DNA from 2 places in the Kocuria sp. CPCC 205261 genome. Region 1 is predicted to be linked to the other one. Evidence: predicted binding sites of a transcription regulator. Region 1 holds the regulator's gene; the other holds the start of a gene.

The links. The regulator LexA, encoded in region 1, represses DNA repair genes until DNA is damaged. The targets are predictions, from matches to a motif close to TCGAACANNTGTTCGA.
Region 2: a site for LexA is predicted at 2,069-2,084, ahead of ruvA (Holliday junction branch migration protein RuvA). Genes of this name have one in related genera too.

What each region holds. Positions count from the first base shown of each region.
Region 1 covers NZ_JAVKPU010000009.1:118,452-127,631, reverse strand. The annotation lists gene RF646_RS10235 (SseB family protein) at 1-397, opposite strand, end outside; gene priA (bifunctional 1-(5-phosphoribosyl)-5-((5-phosphoribosylamino)methylideneamino)imidazole-4-carboxamide isomerase/phosphoribosylanthranilate isomerase PriA) at 390-1,139, opposite strand; gene RF646_RS10225 (hypothetical protein) at 1,248-1,409, opposite strand; gene hisH (imidazole glycerol phosphate synthase subunit HisH) at 1,406-2,101, opposite strand; gene hisB (imidazoleglycerol-phosphate dehydratase HisB) at 2,119-2,736, opposite strand; gene RF646_RS10210 (histidinol-phosphate transaminase) at 2,893-3,996, opposite strand; gene RF646_RS10205 (LysM peptidoglycan-binding domain-containing protein) at 4,148-4,579, opposite strand; gene lexA (transcriptional repressor LexA) at 4,860-5,630, shown strand; gene RF646_RS10195 (ATP-dependent DNA helicase) at 5,870-7,924, opposite strand; gene hflX (GTPase HflX) at 7,921-9,180, opposite strand, start outside.
Region 2 covers NZ_JAVKPU010000002.1:171,012-180,191, reverse strand. The annotation lists gene yajC (preprotein translocase subunit YajC) at 1-133, opposite strand, end outside; gene ruvB (Holliday junction branch migration DNA helicase RuvB) at 237-1,337, opposite strand; gene ruvA (Holliday junction branch migration protein RuvA) at 1,340-1,981, opposite strand; gene ruvC (crossover junction endodeoxyribonuclease RuvC) at 2,167-2,892, opposite strand; gene RF646_RS03890 (YebC/PmpR family DNA-binding transcriptional regulator) at 2,897-3,658, opposite strand; gene RF646_RS03885 (type 1 glutamine amidotransferase) at 3,745-4,476, opposite strand; gene RF646_RS03880 (MurT ligase domain-containing protein) at 4,486-5,799, opposite strand; gene RF646_RS03875 (HIT domain-containing protein) at 5,852-6,427, opposite strand; gene thrS (threonine--tRNA ligase) at 6,424-8,556, opposite strand; gene RF646_RS03865 (DUF2382 domain-containing protein) at 8,878-9,180, opposite strand, start outside.

The DNA.
Region 1 (9,180 bases):
GGCCGTCCTCGGTGATGTGGGACTGGGACACCTGCGCCACGATGGGCACGAACACCCGGATCCCGGCGAGCGCGGCCACGACCTCCTCCTCGCCCACTGTCCCCGCGCGCCATGCGTCAAGTGCGCAGGCGACATTCGGATCCGCGGTGCCGGGGTCGTCGGGAAACTGGTGGGTGTGGCTCGTACCCTCCCCCAAATTGCGACCCTCCCACGACTGACCGCCGGTGTCTGTGGGGCCACCGGCCGAGCGCAGCTGGGCGGCGATGTGCGCGGGAAGGGCGCGAGCGCCGTCGGCCCCGGAAACGCGTGCGCTGGGGCCGGAAACGTCGTGGTCACCGCGCCCGGAGGGCGGGTGCGCTTCGCATCCGGGCCCGCGATCCGCGCGGTGCTCAGGCACTCGGGCGACCGGCGACGTCCAGGGCTTCGGCCAGGGTGAACTTGCCGGCGTAGAGCGCCTTGCCCACGATCGCGCCCTCGATGCCGGCGGGGACGAGCTCGCGCAGCGCGGCGAGGTCCTCGAGAGACGAAATTCCGCCCGAGGCCACCACGGGCTTGTCCGTGCGGCGGGCGACCTCGGCCAGCAGCTCGGTGTTGGGCCCGCGCAGCGTGCCGTCCTTGGTCACGTCGGTGACCACGTACCGCGCACAGCCGTCGGCCTCGAGGCGCTCCAGCACCTCCCACAGGTCGCCGCCGTCCTTGGTCCAGCCGCGCGCGGCGAGCGTGGTGCCGCGCACGTCCAGACCCACGGCGATCCTGTCCCCGTGCTCGGCGATCACGCGACGCGTCCACTCGGGGTTCTCGAGCGCCGCCGTGCCCAGGTTAATGCGCGCGGGGTCCAGGGTCAGGACGCGCTCGAGGGATTCGTCGTCCCGGATCCCGCCGGACATCTCGATCCTGAGGTCGAGGTTCGCAGCCACGCGGCGCAGGACCTCGATGTTGTCACCGCGACCGAAAGCGGCGTCGAGGTCCACGAGGTGCAACCATTCGGCGCCCGCGTCCTGCCACGCGAGGGCGGCCTCGAGCGGATCGCCATAGCCGGTCTCGGAGCCGGCCTCCCCCTGGACCAGGCGCACGGCCTGGCCCCCTTGAACGTCCACCGCGGGCAGCAGTTCCAAACGGCGTTCGGTGGTCTCGGTCATGTCTCTCCTCACGTGGCGCCCGCGGGCGCCGTGGTGGTCCGGTGGTTGATTGGATTGTCGCGGTGCGGCGCGCGCCCCGTACCCGTTGACGACGGCACTACGCCCGGTTCACACGCTCGTGAACCACGAGTAGCCCCCGTAGCCGATCAACACGAGGGCCACCAACGCGAGCAACACCACGCTCCACAGCGGCTTGCGCTGCTGATGGAAGGAGATCGCCCCGCCCACGAAGAACGCCCCCGCCACGAGCAGCAGCACCGATGCGGTCATGCCGGGACCCCCGAACCCGGTGCGGGGATGCGCCCGGCCATGCGTCCGGTGCGCGGCAGCGTGGACAGCCAGTTGCGCAGCAGGGCGATCCCCGCCGCGGAGGACTTCTCGGGGTGGAACTGCGTGGCGCTCAACGGACCGTTCTCCACGGCGGCCACGAAGGGCGCTCCGTGCTCGGACCAGGTGACGCCCGGGGGCACCATGTGCTCGATGCTCTGGTCGAATTCCCACTCCCGCACCCCGTAGGAGTGCACGAAGTAGAACCGCTCGTCCTCGATGCCGCGGAACAGTACCGAGCCCTCCGGCGGGCGCACCTCATTCCAGCCCATGTGCGGGACCACCGGAGCGTCGAGGCGTTCCACGGTCCCGGGCCACTGTGCCAGTCCCTCGGACTCGTGACCGTGTTCCACGCCGCGGTCGAACATGACCTGTAGGCCCACGCAGATCCCTAGCACCGGACGGCCACCGCTCAACCGGCGATCGATGAGCCGCGGGGCGTCCACCGCGCGCAATCCCTCCATGACGGCCGCGAAGGCGCCCACGCCCGGGACCACGAGACCGTCCGCGTCCATGACGTCGCGCGGATCGGCGCTCAGCACCACCCGCGCGCCGGCCTCCTCGAGGGCGCGCACGGCAGAGCGCACATTGCCCGCGCCGTAGTCCAGGACGACAACGCTCGACGCCTCCGTCATGTTCTGCTCCGCCCCGTTCACAGGGCGCCCTTGGTGGACGGGACCACGCCGGCCATGCGGGCGTCGGGCTCCACGGCTTCGCGCAACGCCCGCGCAAGCGCCTTGAACTGGGCCTCGGCAATGTGGTGCGGATCGCGGCCGCGGATCACTTCCACGTGCAGGCACAACTGGGCGTGGTAGGCCAGGGACTCGAAGACGTGGCGGGTCATCGACCCGGTGAAGTGACCACCGATCAAGTGGTATTGCTGGCCCTCCGGTTCACCCGTGTGCACCACGTAGGGTCGCCCGGACACGTCCACCACGGCGGACGCGAGTGCCTCGTCGAGCGGCACGGTGGCCTGCCCGAAACGGCGGATCCCCCGCTTGTCCCCGAGTCCCTGGCGCAGCGCATCACCCAGGACGATCGCTGTGTCCTCGACCGTGTGGTGGACGTCGATGTCCGTGTCCCCGTGGGCCTGGATGTCCAGGTCGATCAGGGAGTGCTTGGACAGTGCCGTGAGCATGTGGTTGTAGAACGGCACCGTGGTCTCGATCGAGGACGTACCCGTCCCGTCCAGGTCCAGGCTCACGCGCACGGTGGATTCACTGGTCACGCGTTCCACCGTGGCGGTGCGGTGGTTCTCGACTGCGCTCATGAAAGACGACATCTCCTCGGGGACGACGCCCGGCGACGGCTCGGCGGGCGGGTCCAGTCTAGATGGCTGGGGTGGGACCATGGGGCCGCGCTCCGACCGGTCCCACGGTTCGAGACGAGCCGGGCCGGTTCAGAATCTTGGCCCGGACGGTCCGGCTCAGAACCGGGCGAGGTAGGACTCCACGGCCTCGAGGAACGCGGTGGTCTCCGCTTCCGTCCCGGCGGTGACCCGTAGGTGGCCGGGGATCCCCACGTCCCGCACGAGGACGCCCTGGTCGAGCAGACCCTGCCACATGGCGTGGGCGTCCCCGCCGCACTCGAAGAACACGAAGTTGGAATCGGATTCGGCGGGGGTCAGGCCCAGTCGCTTGAGCTCGTCCACGATCCGGTCGCGCTGCAGTTTGATGTCCTCGACCGTGCCGAGCAGTGTTTCGTGGTGTTCGAGTGCGGCCAGTGCGGTCGCCTGGGTCACCGAGGACAGGTGGTACGGCAAGCGCACGAGGCGCATAGCGTCCGCAACGGAGCGGTCCGCGGCGAAGTATCCGAGCCGTGCACCCGCTAACGCGAACGCCTTGCTCATGGTGCGCGTGACGATGAGCCGGGGACGGCCGGGAAGCAGGGTTAGCGCCGAGGAGGTTCCGAAGCGCGCGAACTCGGCGTAGGCCTCGTCCACGACGACGATGGTGTTGCGGTCCTCCCCCGCCTCGTACACGGCCTCGACGACGTCCAGTCCGAGCGCGGTCCCGGTGGGGTTGTTGGGCGAGCACAGGAACACGATGTTCGGGGCGTGCTCGCCCACCTGGCGAGCCGCCGACTCCGCGGACAGGGAGAAGTTCGCGGCGCGCTCCCCCGCGATGAACCGCGTTCCGGTCCCGAGGGCGAGCAACGGGTACATCGAGTACGTGGGGACGAAGCTCAACACGGAGCGCTCCGGCCCACCGAAGGCCTGCAGGATCTGCTGCAGGATCTCGTTGGACCCGTTGGCGGCCCACAGATTGTCCTCGGTCAGCTCGTGACCCAGATAGGACGCTAGGGCGGTCCGCAGATTGGTGAAGTCCCGGTCCGGGTAGCGGTTCAGGGACGCCGCGGTATCGGTGACGCGCCGCGTGATGGCCCGAACCACGGGCTCGGGAACCGGATGGGTGTTCTCGTTGGTGTTCAGTGCGACACGGACTTCCAGCTGGGGAGCACCGTAGGGAGACAGGCCCCGCAGGTCGTCGCGCAGCGGAAGGGCTTCGAGAGAATCATCACGAGAATTCACCAGACCAGTCTATGGACTCGGCGCATATCCGGTCACACGACGTCTCACGGTGTGTCGATTCCCGGACCAGTCGTGACACCGCCCGGAGCTTGTCGGCGCACCAGGAGTCGCTCACTTGGCACCGACGGATCACGTCACCGACGGGTCACCGTCAGCGGGACGGGACCTCCAGGACCTGACCGGTGTGCAGGGTGGAGGACGTCAGACCGTTGAGCTCGGCGATGTCGTTCATGACCTCGCGGGTGTCCCGCTGCGGGTCCGCGACGGCGGCGATCTCCCATAGGGTCTGGTCCGCCTGCACCGTGACACTGTGGGTCACGGGCGCCCCCGCCGGTTCCGTGGATGCCTTGACCGTGGGCGGCAGCAGGAAGACGGCGGCGACCACCAACAGGGCCGCCGCTCCCGTGACGAAGGGCAGTCCGATCAGGAAGAACCGGCCGCGGCGGGTGAGCTGCAGCGGCGAGTGAGCGGCGCGCGGGGCGGCCTGGACGGACGCGGCACGGGCCGACGTACGAGCGCGCACGGCGGCGGAGGACGCAGCCGTGGCGGAACGAACGGATCGCGACAAGGTGAGAGCGGTCATGGCTACCTCCTGGTGATCTGACCGGATCCACCCGAAGGTGGCGGTGTTCGAACGCGAAGCGTATTTAGAACACATTTTCGAATCTCTACCAACAGTTCTAGCACGGGTGTACGAATGCTGTCGAGGACCTTTTCGAACACATATTTGAACCCGGGGACGCGCGCAGGTTAAGCTCGAGGTCACACAGGAGTTAGTTGACCCCACGTCTCCGACACGCATAAGCGGCCTCCGCGGCCCACCGCAGGGTGTGCACAGCGTGGACGGTGAAAGGACCCCGCACGTGAGCATTTCTTCCCCGAATCAGCAGGCGTCCGACCGACGCTCGCGCACGCTCACCCCTCGACAAGCACGGATCCTCGGTGCCGTGCAGCGCTGCATCACCACGCGCGGCTACCCGCCGTCCATGCGTGAGATCGGTGACACCGTGGGTCTGGCGTCCCTGTCCAGCGTGACCCATCAGCTCGGCCAGCTCGAGAAGTGGGGCTACCTGCGCCGGGATCCGCGCCGACCCCGCGCCATGGAGGTCCTGCGCCCGTTGAGCGTGGAGGAACTCGACCGCCACCTGGGGCCGGCCGACGAGCCCGCGGGTTCCGTGGAGTCCTTGGCGACCCGCGCATCGGGCGCCGCGTCCCCCGCGGTGCACACCATGGGCGACCTGCCCGCCGCGGACGACGACGCCATGGTCCCCGTACCGCTCGTGGGGCGCATCGCCGCCGGTGGTCCCATCACCGCCGAACAATCGGTCGAGGAGGTCTACTCCCTGCCACGGCAGTTCGTGGGTCACGGCCAGTTGTTCATGCTCAAGGTCTCCGGGGACTCCATGATCGACGCTGCCATCTGCGACGGCGACTGGGTCGTGGTGCGCCAACAGAACTCCGCGCAGAACGGGGACGTCGTGGCTGCCCTGCTGGACGACGAAGCGACCGTCAAGACCTTCCGCCAGCGCGACGGCCACACGTGGCTGCTGCCCCAGAACACCCGCTACGAACCCATCCTGGGTGATCACGCGACCGTGATGGGAAAGGTCGTCTCGGTCTTCCGCTCCCTGTAGCTCGCCCTCCGAACGGTTCCGGGAACCGCGCGTCGCGTCACGCGGGACCCGGCGGCGTGCACCGCCTCGGAACCGCCCGTGCTCGCGCTCCGGACCACGGGCCCGCGCTCACAGGGCTGCGGCGCGCGCCGTAATACCGTGCGCCGACCCGCGCATGATCCGGCGGGGAGCGCACGGAGGCACTCAACGCGCGTCTCCCTAGACGGCACCACGGATGTGAGCACAGCGACGTCGAACGCTCAGGAGCGCGCCAATCGCTCTAACGCCCCGAGAACGGTCGAGCGGTCCGTGGTGGGCCACAGCGGCGGGAGGGACCGGGCCAGGAAGGACCCGTAGCGCGCCGTGGCGAGCCGCGAGTCCAGCACGGCGACGACGCCCTTGTCCCCGCTCGCACGGATCAGTCGGCCGGCGCCCTGCGCCAGGCGCACCGCGGCGTGGGTGGCCGAGACCGACATGAACCCGTTGCCGCCTGCCCGTTCGGCCGCGCGTGTGCGGGCGGTGCCCAGGGGATCGTCCGGGCGCGGGAACGGGATCCGGTCGATCACGACCAGTCGGCACGATTGCCCCGGCACATCCACTCCCTGCCACAGGCTCATGGTTCCGAACAGGCTCGCTGAGGGATCGTCGGTGAATTCCTTGACCAGGGACGGCAGGGAGGCGTCCCCCTGGCACAGGATGGGCAGCTCTGTACGATCGCGCAGCGCCTCCGCCGCGTCCTCCGCGGCCCGGCGGGACGAGAACAGACCGAGCGCGCCGCCGCCCGAGGCCTCGAGCAGCCCGAGCAGTTCCTCGAGTTGCTCTTCCGAGACGCCACGGCCGGGTTTCGCGAGGTGCTTGGCCACGTAGAGGATGCCCTGGCGGCGGTAGTCGAAGGGGCTGCCCACGTCCACGCCCCGCCACGCGGGGGACCCCGGGCCCTGCAGGCCGAGAGCCCCGGCCGTGGACGAGAACGATGACCCCACGGCCAGGGTCGCCGAGGTCAGCACGACCGTGCGCCCGTCGAACAACCCCTCCCGCAGGGGCCCCGCGACGCTGAGCGGCGCGATGTTCAGGGTCGCCGGTTCCCCTTCGGACATTCCCACGTATCCCTCGGTGGGCGACCAGCGACCCACGCGGGAGATCCACAGGACGTCATGGGCGGTGTCCGCCGACAGCATGCGTTCGGCGGTGTCCAACAGCTCGGACAATCGTGAGCGGGCCGCGTGACGTGCCGCGTCCTCGCCCTTGGAATCGCCCTTGGTGTCACTGAGCCCCGTGCGCGCGGCATCCTGAACGCCACCGACCGCGTAGACCTGCTCCTCGGTGAAGCCTCGTGGCAACAGTCCGGACGGGTCGGGGTCGAAGGCGAGATCGAAGGCCTGCGCGGCCTTCTCGAGTGCATCGCTCGACGCCGCGGTGTGCTTGCGCACGGCCGTGGCCGCCGCTCGTACCGCGGCGGCGGACAGCGACGCGGTCACGGCACCCGTGACCCGGTCCCGCAGCTCATGGGCCTCGTCAACGATCACGACGTCGTGCTCGGGCAGGACCGCGAGCCCCTCGAACGCGTTGATCGCGAGCAGCGCGTGGTTGGTGATCACCACGTCCGCCTCGCCGGCCTCGGCCCGGGCGCGCTCGGCGAAGCACTCCTCCACGAGGGGGCACTTGCGCCCCAGGCACTCCTTGGCGGTCACGGAGACCTGCCGCCACGCGGCGTCCGTGACACCCGGCTGGACGTCGTCCCGGTCCCCGGTCTCGGTGGTCTCGACCCATTCCCGCAACCGCAGCACCTGCTGGGCCAAGCCACCGAGGGGGCGATCCGCGCCCCCTGCGGCGGGTCCCGAACCGGGGACGTCGAACAGGGCGCCGTCGTCGTCCGGGTAGCCGCCCTCGACCTTGTGCAGGCACGCGTAGTTGGAGCGGCCCTTGAGCAGCGCGACGACGGGGCGGTCGTCCAGTTCGTCCTCGAGCGCGTCGAGCAAGCGGGGGACGTCCCGGCCCGTGATCTGGGACTGCAGGGCCAGCGTGGCCGTGGCCACGACCACGGGCTTGTCCGCGGTGCGGGCGTGGCGCAGGGCCGGGACGAGGTATGCGAGCGACTTACCCGTACCGGTCCCTGCCTGGACCAACAGATGCCGGCCGGTCTCGAGGGCCTCGGCGACCTTGGCCGCCATGAACCGCTGTCCCTCCCGACGCTGCCCGCCCAGCGCGGTCACGGCGGAGTCGAGGAGCTCGAGCGTGTCCACCGCGCCGGGCAGCGTTTCGGGGCGGACGTCCGAGAGGTCGTGCCCCGCTTCGTCGACGAACGATGCGCTCATGCTCCGGCGGGATCCTCCGCGGTGGGCGCGGCGGCCGGGCTCCCGAGCTCCAACACGCGGTAGGGCTCGAGTTCGCCCACGAGTTCCTCGCGAACGCGCACACGCAACCGCGTGCCCTCGGGAGTGTGTTCCGTGCGCAGGATCTCGGCGTCCTGGGCGTGCAGCCGGGAGACCACCTCGCCGTGAACGTAGGGCACGAGCAGTTCCATGTCGTGGTTGGGGCGCGGAATAGCGGAGGAGATCAACCGCTGCAATTCCTCGATGCCCTCTCCCGTGCGCGCCGACACGGCCACCGACGGGTGCTCGTGATTGCGCAAACGGCCCAGCACCACGGGATCCGCGATGTCGGCCTTGTTCAGGGCCACAATCTCCGGGATGTCATTGGCCCCCACGTCCGTGAGGACGTCCCGCACGGCCTTGAGCTGACCCTCCGGATCCGGGTGGGAGGCATCCACTACGTGCACGATGACGTCCGCGTCCGCGACCTCTTCCAGGGTGGAGCGGAAGGCCTCGACCAACTGGGTGGGCAGCGAGCGCACGAAGCCCACGGTGTCCGCGAGCGTGTAGCCGATCCCGTCCGGGGTCTCGGCCTTGCGCACCGTGGGATCCAGCGTGGCGAACAGCGCGTTCTCCACGAGGACCCCGGCATCCGTCAACCGGTTGAGCAGGGACGACTTACCCGCGTTGGTGTACCCCGCGATCGCGACCGAGGGCACGGAATGACGCTTGCGGTTGAGTCGCTTGGTCTCACGCGCCGGCTTCATGGCCGCGATCTCCCGACGCAACTTGGCCATGCGCTGGCGGATCCGGCGCCGGTCCAGTTCGATCTTGGTCTCACCGGGACCACGGCTACCGATGCCCTCACCCGAGGCCGCACGGCCACCGGCCTGCCGGGACAGCGACTCACCCCAACCACGCAGACGCGGGAGCATGTACTCGAGCTGCGCCAGCTCCACCTGCGCCTTGCCCTCCTTGGACTTGGCGTGCTGGGCGAAGATGTCCAGGATGAGGCCCGTGCGGTCGATGACCTTGACCTTCACGACGTCCTCAAGAGCACGACGCTGCGACGGCGCGAGCTCGGCATCCACGATGACGGTGTCCGCACCGGTCGCGGCCACCACGTCCTTGAGTTCCAGGGCCTTGCCCGAGCCAAGGTACGTGCCGGGGTCCGGGGTCACGCGCCGCTGCAGCAGACCGTCCATGACCTCGGAACCGGCGGTCTCCGCGAGCGCCGCGAGCTCACGCAGCGAGTTCTC
Region 2 (9,180 bases), on a different contig from region 1:
GGGCCTGGGCCTTCTTCTGTCGGCGCATGGGCAGCCACAGCAGCAGGACCATGACCACGAGCATCACGGGCAGGAACCATGCGGTTCCGGCGCCGCCACCGGCAGCGTCCTGGGTCTGAGCGAGGATGGTCACGAAGGATCCGTTCTGTCGAGGTGCACGTACAGCGCGACCGGGCACGACTGCGCAGGGTGCGAAGGTCCCGGCCGATCCTCCCCAGCTTAGGGGATGGATCTGGTCACGTGCTGGACGGATCCTCCGAGTCCGGTTCGGTGGCGAGCGCGGTTCTCAGCGCCGGGTCCTTGAACGCAGCGTGCTCGGGGACGTCGAGTCCCAGGTGCTCCCACGCCGCGGCCATGGCGATCCGCCCGCGCGGGGTGCGACCGAGCAGGCCCTCGCGGACCAGGAATGGTTCCGCGACGGTCTCGACCGTCTCGGTCTCCTCCCCCACGGCGATCGCCAGGGTGGACAGCCCCACGGGGCCGCCGTTGAACTTGTTCACCAGGGCCGAGAGCACGTTGCGGTCCAGGCGGTCCAGACCCCGGGCGTCCACCTCGTACATGTCGAGTGCGGATCCGGCGGCCCGCGCGTCGATGCGCACCACGCCGTGCACGAGCGCCCAGTCCCGCACGCGCCGCAGCAGTCGGTTGGCGATACGAGGGGTGCCGCGTGAGCGCGACGCGACCTCCGTGAACGCCTCGCTCGTCATGGTGAGGTCGAGCAGCCCGGCCGAACGGCGCAGCACGAGCTCGAGTTCCTCGACGGAGTAGAACTCCAGGTGACCCGTGAAGCCGAACCGGTCGCGCAGTGGCCCGGGCAGCAGCCCCGCGCGGGTGGTGGCACCCACGAGCGTGAACGGGGGCAGGTCCAGCGGGATGGACGTGGCACCGGCGCCCTTGCCCACCACGATGTCCACGCGGAAGTCCTCCATGGCCATGTACAGCATTTCCTCCGCGGGCCGGGACATCCGGTGGATCTCGTCCAGGAACAGCACCTCCCCGTGGGTCAGGGAGGACAGGATGGCCGCGAGGTCACCGGCGTGCTGGATCGCGGGACCGGACGAGATCCGCAGGGGGACATCCAGCTCCTGCGCGATGATCATGGCCAGGGTCGTCTTGCCGAGGCCTGGAGGCCCGGACAGCAGCACGTGGTCCGCGGTGCGCCCGCGCAGCTTGGAGGCCTCGAGCACGAGGGACAGCTGTGCCCGTACCCGCTTCTGCCCCACGAAGTCGTGCAGGGTCCCCGGGCGCAGGGACGCCTCGAGCTGCTGGTCGTCGTAGTCGCCCTCGGCGCCCACGAGACGTTGTTGGCCCACCGATCCACGTTCCTCCACGGCCATGCTCACCGCCCCCTGGTCCGCGTGTGGGACGTGGCCTTGGCGGTGCCGAGCCAGGACAGCACGGCGCGCAGGATCTCGGCCACGTTGGCGGACTCCGCCAGTTCCGGCTGGGTCTCGAGGGCGTCGTCGATCCCGCGGGCCGCGTCCTTCTCGCTCCAGCCCAGACCCGTGAGAGCGTCCACGACCTGCTCACGCCACACCTGCATGCCGGGCTGTGCGCTCTGCTGCGGCGCGGGGTCCGGCAGGACGAGCTTGTCCGCAAGTTCCAGGACGATGCGCCGCGCGGACTTCGGTCCGATCCCGGGGACGGCCGTGAAGGCCTTGTCGTCGCCGGCGGCGATCGCGCGCCGGGCGTCGTCGGGCCCGAGGACAGAGACCGCGGCGAGCGCGGTGCGCGGGCCCACCCCGGAGACCCCGAGCATGACGGAGAAGATCTCCTTCTCGTCCGCCTGGGCGAAACCGAACAGCACCGGCGCCTCGTCCTTGCGGGCGATGTACGCGGTGTGCAGGTGCGCGGTGGCACCGACCCGCAGCCCGGCGAGCGTGCGGGGGCTCGCGTTGACCTCGATGCCGAAGCCCGAGACCTCCACCACGGCGAGCGTGGCCCCCACGAAGCGCACCTCACCGGTTATCGAGGCGATCACGGTGCCCCTCCCCTCCCACGGCCGCCGGCCGAGAACATCGGTGTGTCCGAACGCGCCGCGACCTAGGGGCAGGACGTGGTGCGCCGTTCGAACACGTGTACGACTTCCTGCTCGTCACTGTACCAAGCGCCGGGGACACCCAGAACGTGTGCTCCCGCTCGTGAGGCGGGCCCGCAGCGGGAGGCTCAGGACACCCGGCCGCGCCGCCCGCGGGTACCGGTCGCTGCGCCCGGCGCGCGGGACGCGGCCGTACCGGATGCGCGGGGCGCAGTGGCACCGGGGGCTCGCGACGCGGTCTCGGCGCGTCGCCACGCCTGCTGCGCCGGAGTCAGTGCGGCACCCCGGCGGGTCTGCATCGGGCGCGAACCCGAGTGGGTGGACGTGCGCTCGGCCGCGTTGACACCGGCCATCCCACCGCGCCACCCGTGGCACACGGCCAGGGCCAGGGCGTCGGCGGCGTCCGCGGGCCGCGGCGGGGCGTCCAGGCGCAGGATGCGCACGACCATGCGGTTCACCGATTCCTTGTCCGCGGAGCCGTCCCCGGTGACCGCGGCCTTGACCTCGGACGGGGTGTGCCACGCGACCGGGATGCCCCGCGCCGCGGCCGCGGCGATCACGACGCCCGTGGCCTGGGCCGTGCCCACGACCGTGGGAGCGTTGTTCTGCGCGAACACGCGTTCCACGGCCACGACGTCCGGGCGAAAGCGGTCCATGAGTTCCTCGGCGGCCCGCATGATCGACAGCACGCGGTGTTCGAGGGCCTCGTGCGCGCGCGTCCCGCTCACCTGGACGTGCACGAACGTCCCGGTGCGCTGCGCGGACATGTCCACCACGGCGAAACCGCACCTGGTGAGACCGGGGTCCACCGCGAGCACGCGCTGTTGGGACTGCCGGGCCACCACGGGACTCACGGAATTACTCGTCGTCCTCGAGCACGGCCATGACCTCGGCCGGGATGTTGGCGTTCGAGTAGACGTTCTGCACGTCGTCGAGCTCCTCGACCGCGTCCGCGAGCTTGAGGAACTTGCGGGCGCCCTCGGCGTCCAGGTCCACCTTCATGGTGGGACGGAACTGGGGGTCGTCGTTGTTGTACTCGAGACCGGCCTCGTCCAGGGCGGTGCGGATCGCGGGCAGGTCGGTCGCCTCGCTGACCACCTCGAAGTCATCGGACTCGTCGAGCACTTCCTCGGCGCCGGCGTCGAGCACGGCCATCAGGACGTCGTCCTCGGTGAGACCGTCCGTCTTGGCGACCTCCACCACGCCCTTGCGCTCGAACAGGTACGCCACGGAACCGGAGTCCGCCATGGTGCCGCCGTGGCGGGTCACGGCCACGCGCACCTCGGAGGCCGCGCGGTTCTTGTTGTCCGTGAGGCACTCGATGTACAGCGCGGTGCCTTGCGGGCCGCGGGCCTCATAGAGGATCTCGGTGTAGTCGATCGTCTCGCCCGTGAGCCCGGCGCCGCGCTTGATCGCGCGGTCGATGTTGTCGTTGGGCACCGAGTTCTTCTTGGCCTTGGAGACCGCGAGTTCGAGCGCGGGGTTACCCGAGGTGTCCGCGCCGCCCATGCGGGCCGCGACCTCGATCCCCTTGATGTACTTGGCGAACGCCTTGGCGCGCTTGGCGTCAATCGCCGCCTTCTTGTGCTTGGTCGTGGCCCACTTGGAGTGACCTGACATGAATGACCTCCTCGAAAGAATGCGTCCGGCCCCTGCGGACCGGACACGGATCGACCTCCATGATAACGAGCGCGGGGCGGGGCCCGTCAGCGCGGGCGCGACGCTGCGACGTCGCGGGCGCGCTGGGCGAGCGTGTCGTCGAGTTCCCCCTCCGGCAGGGTCTCGCCGCGCAGCTCGAGTGCCGCCGCGAGCAGGAAGTCCGCGACACGCGGGTTCTTGGGCAGCAGCGACCCATGCAGGTAGCTGCCCAGCACGTTCGCGGTGCGCGCACCCTCCGTGGCGTCCTGCCCGTTGTTGCCGGCCCCCGAGACGACACTCGCGAGAGGTTGTTGCCCGGCGCCCAGGTGGGTGAGCCCCGAGTGGTTCTCGTAGCCGACGATCGTGCCCAGGTCCGCGGACTCGGTCACGATGTTGCCGATCAGCCGTTCCGGACCGGCCACCGTCTCGAGGTCGAAGATCCCGATCCCGGACAGTGTCTCCCCGGCCCCCGTGCGGAAACTGTGCCCGAAGAGCTGGTAGAGCCCGCAGATCGCGAGCATGGGCACGCCTCGGGCCACGGCCTCGTGCAGTCGCGGTGCCACCACGGCGAGGTCGTCGGCCACGCGGAACTGTCCCGAGTCCTGTCCTCCGCCGCCCACGAAGAGGTCGGCGTTCTCGGGCCACGGGTCGCCGGGGTTGTAGTCCACGATCTCGGTCTCGAGGCCGTGGCGTTCGGCGCGGCGCTTGAGCGTGAGTGTGTTGCCCCAGTCGCCGTAGATGTTCATGTCCCGGGGGTAGAGCTGCACGATGCGCAGCGCCCCGGCGGTGTCGTGTGCCACGGTGTCCTCCTAGATGGCCGCCACGTGCGTCATGTCGCCCAGGATCCTGCGCAGGGAGAGCATGGCCGTGTACGTGCAGAAGATTCTCATGGGGCGCTCCCCCGAGTCCGCGATGAACCGGCATAACGCGTCCTCGAGGTCCGGTTCCACCGCGGCCACGCGCACGAGGTCGTAGTCCAGGCGCAGCGCCATGTCCCATGCGCGCACGCCCGAGACCATGTCCACGCCGCCGTCGCGCAGCGCGTCGAAGTCCACGTCCCACAGCCACGAGACGTCCCGGCCGTCCGCGTACTGGTCGTTGATCGCGATCATCGTGGCGTAGTCCTGCGCGGAGGCCGAGGCCAGGGAGAGCCGGAAGCCCGCGGGGTTCTTCACGAGCAGCAACTGCAGGGGCTTGTCCTGGACCGTGATGGTCTCCCCGCGACCGAACGCCGGGGTGACCTTCCCCAGTTCGGCCACGAGGGAGGGGACGTCCGCGGCGTCGCCGAGCACCTGCAGGCTCGTGGCGAGGGCGGCCGCGGCGTTGTACTGGTTGTAGACGCCGTACAGGTCCACCGTGGCGTCGTGCTTGCGCCCGCGCACGTCGAGTTCCACGCTGCGCGCGTTCACGGCCTCGAGCACGACGTCGGCGTCGGGCCGACGCGCGGACGGCACGTCCGAGTCCTGGGCGCCGGGGTCCACCTGTCGTAGCCCGTCACGCATGTCGTCGTCGGACGGGAACATGGGGCGCAGTGCGTCCGAGAGCCCGAACCAGCTCACGGCGGTGCCCTCGGTCACGTCCTGGGCGAGGCTCGCGATCCGAGGGTCCTCGCGGTTGAGCACGACCGTGCCCGTGGTGGCGCGCGCGACCTGGCTCAGCATCCGGCGCGTGGTGTCGATCTCCCCGAACCGGTCGAGCTGGTCCCGCATCACATTGAGCAACAGCGAGATCCGGGGCCGGACCTGCTTCACGAAGTGCACCGCGTGGGCCTCGTCCAGCTCGAGCACCGCGACGTCCGCCACGAGCCGACCGAACGCGTCCATCTCCGCGAGCAGGGACGCCGCGACACCGCGCACGAAGTTGGAGCCCGTGCGATTGGTGAACACGCGCAGTCCTTGTGAACGCAACAACTGGACGGTCATCTTGGTCGTGGTGGTCTTGCCGTTGGTGCCGCTGATCACCACCACGCCGAGTGGCAGCTTGGCGAGCTCCTCCGCGACGAACCCGGGGTGCAGTTTCTCCATGACCAGGCCGGGGAAGGCGGAGCCACCGCCGCGCAGGCTCGAGGCCCAGCGCACCCCCTGGCCGAGGACACGTACGAGTGGTCGGGACATGGTCTCCATCCTAGTGAGCGGGCGGATTCGCCCGGGGGGGCGGTCCGGGGCCCGCGGGGGGTCAGTCCCGGGGCCACGCGCGGGCGATGTCCTCGCGCGTGGCCGCCAGGGTCTGGATGAGGGGTTTGGTGTGGGCGACGACGGGCATGAAGTTCGCGTCCCCCGTCCAGCGCGGGACCACGTGTTGGTGCAGGTGCTCGGAGAGCGAACCGCCGGCGGCCTGGCCCAGGTTGAGTCCCACATTGAACGCCGCGGGGCTGGCGACGTCCCGGATCACGAGGACCACGGTGCGGGTCAGCGTGTTGAGCTCCCACAGTTCGTCGTCCGTGAGCTCCGTGAGCTCCGCCACGTGGCGGTACGGGCACACGAGCACGTGGCCCGGGTTGTACGGGAACAGGTTGAGCACCGCGAAGCAGTGCTCCCCGCGGTGGACGATCAGCGCGTCCTCGTCCGAGCGGCCCGGCGCGGTGCAGAACGGGCAGCCCGGAGGCTGCTCCACGGACGTCTCCTCCCCGCGCACGTACGCCAACCGGTGCGGGGTCCACAGCCGTTGGAAACCGTCCGGGTCGCCGGGCAGTTCGAACTCGTCCCGGCTCACGCCCTCCCCGTCCGACGCCGCGGCGTCCGGGGCGCTCACGACTGTCCCGACGCCGCGTCACCCGCCGCGGCGTCGGCCGCGACGGCGCCGTTCCCGGCCTCCGGGGCCTTCGGGGTGTCCTGCGCGGGCGCCGTGGGGTCCGCGTTCTGACGCCGATCGATGTGGCCCGTGATCAGTTCCACCGCGTCCTGCTGGGACACTCCGTTGTACTGCGAGCCATCGCGGAAGCGGAACGAGACGGTACCGGCCTCGGCGTCGTCGCCCCCGGCGATCACGACGAACGGGATCTTGTCCTTGGAGGCCGTGCGGATCTTCTTGGGGAACCGGTCCGAGGACGTGTCCACCTCCACACGTACGCCGCGTTCGCGCAAGGCCTGAGCGAACTCATCGAGGTAGTCGTCGAAGGCGTCCGCCACGGGGATCGCCCGGACCTGGGTGGGCGACAGCCACACCGGGAACGCCCCCGCGTAGTGCTCGGTGAGCACGCCCATGAACCGCTCCACGGACCCGAACAGGGCCCGGTGGATCATCACGGGCCGGCGCCGGGTGCCGTCCGACGCCTGGTACTCGAGGTCGAAGCGCTCGGGGAGGTTGAAGTCGAGCTGGATCGTGGACATCTGCCACGTGCGCCCGATCGCGTCCCGCGCCTGCACCGAGATCTTGGGACCGTAGAACGCCGCTCCCCCGGGATCCGGTACGAGCTGGAGCCCCGAGTCCTGGGCGACCTCCTGCAGGGTGCGAGTGGCCTCCTCCCAGATCTCGTCCGAGCCCACGAATTTCTCCGGGTCCTTGGTGGACAGTTCCAGGTAGAAGTCGTCCAGACCGTAGTCCTTGAGCAGGGACAGCACGAAGTTCAGGGTGCTCGTGAGCTCGCCCTTCATCTGCTCACGCGTGCAGTAGATGTGGGCGTCGTCCTGCGTCATCCCACGCACACGCGTCAGACCGTGGATCACACCGGACTTCTCGTAGCGGTAGACCGCACCGAACTCGAACAACCGCAGCGGCAGTTCCCGGTAGGAACGGCCCCGGGAGCGGTAGATCAGGTTGTGCATGGGGCAGTTCATGGGCTTGAGGTAGTAGTCCTGGCCCGGTTTGGTCAGCTCACCCGTGGCCGGATCGCGCTCCTCGTCCACGTGCATGGGAGGGAACATCCCGTCCCGGTACCAGTCCAGGTGACCCGAGACCTCGTAGAGATGACCCTTGGTGATGTGGGGCGTGTAGACGAACTCGTACCCGGCCTGGGCATGGCGCTCGCGGGAGTAGTCCTCCATCTCCTTGCGGATGATCCCGCCCTTGGGGTGGAACACCGGCAGCCCGGAGCCCAGTTCGTCCGGGAAGGAGAACAGGTCCAGCTCCACACCCAGCTTGCGGTGGTCGCGGCGCTCGGCCTCTGCCAATCGTTCCTTGTACTCGCGCAGTTCGTCCTTGGTGGGCCATGCCGTGCCGTAGATCCGCTGCAGCTGCTTGTTCTTCTCGCTCCCGCGCCAGTACGCGGCGGCCGAACGCATCAGCGCGTAGCCGTTGCCGATGTGCTTGGTGTCCGGCAGGTGCGGGCCGCGGCACAGGTCCCGCCACACCACGTCCCCGCTCTTACGGTCCAGGTTGTCGTAGATCGTGAGGTCACCGGCGGCCACCTCCACCGAGGCACCCTCCGCGGACTCGTCCATGGCACCGGAGCCGGGACCGCCGGCCAGGTCGATGAGTTCGAGCTTGTACGGCTCGTCCGCCATCTCCGCCCGGGCATCGTCCTCGCTCACGCTGCGCCGGCGGAAGATCTGGTTCTTGTTCACGATCTTGAGCATCGACTTCTCGAGCTTCTTCAGATCGTCCGGGGTGAACGGCTCCTCGACGTCGAAGTCGAAGTAGAACCCGTCCGTGATGTAGGGCCCGATCCCCAGTTTCGCGTCCGGGCGCAGCTCCTGCACGGCCTGGGCCATCACGTGGGCCGTGGAGTGGCGCAGCACCTCGAGGCCCTCGGGGTCACCGATCAGCACGCGCTCCACGGTGTCCCCGTCCCGCAGCTCGGTCGCGAGGTCCTTGAGCTCACCGTTGACGTGCGCCACCACGACGTCGCGCTGCTCGCTGTACAGCTCCGCGGCCGTGGTGCCCTGGTCCACGGTGCGTGACTCGCCGTCCACCGTCAACCGCAGGGAAGGGGCATCCGTCATGGTGTTTCTCCTCATCAGATCTTGTGTGCGCCCGCCCGTACCGGGGGCGGGCCGTCGTGCAGGACTCGCGCGCTGGACGCGCCGACGACCTCATCGATGCTACCGCCCCGGCCCCGCCGCCACGAAGACGGGCACGACGCCGCTGCGGGGCCGCGTCCGTGCGGACCGCGCCTCTCCGGCCGAGCCGGCCGCCTCCACGACAGCGCGGTGCGCGGACGCGGGCGTGCCCCGGCGCGGTTGTACCCGGACATGGTTGTACCCCGGGCCGGAGCCCGGGGTACAACCGTCAGTGCTCACACGGCGTCAGCCGCGCGCCGCGGATCAGCGGCGGGGAGCCTCGCCGTCACGGCCGAGGTCACCACGATCGACGTCGGTCTCGACATCGACCTGTTCCTTGCGGACGTCGGCCTCGACGCGCTGGGTCTCCTGGACGGTCTGCTTGTTCAGCCCGACCTCTTCCACGGCCACGGCTTCCTTCTGGACGACGGGACGCTCCTCGTGCAGGGTCACGTCCACCTCTTCCTCACCAATGGTGCCGTTGTCCACGCGAGCGTTCGTGTCGTTGATCGGCGTGCGCTCGACGGTGACCTCTTCGCGCTCGACGGGGACGTCCACGGTCTCGTG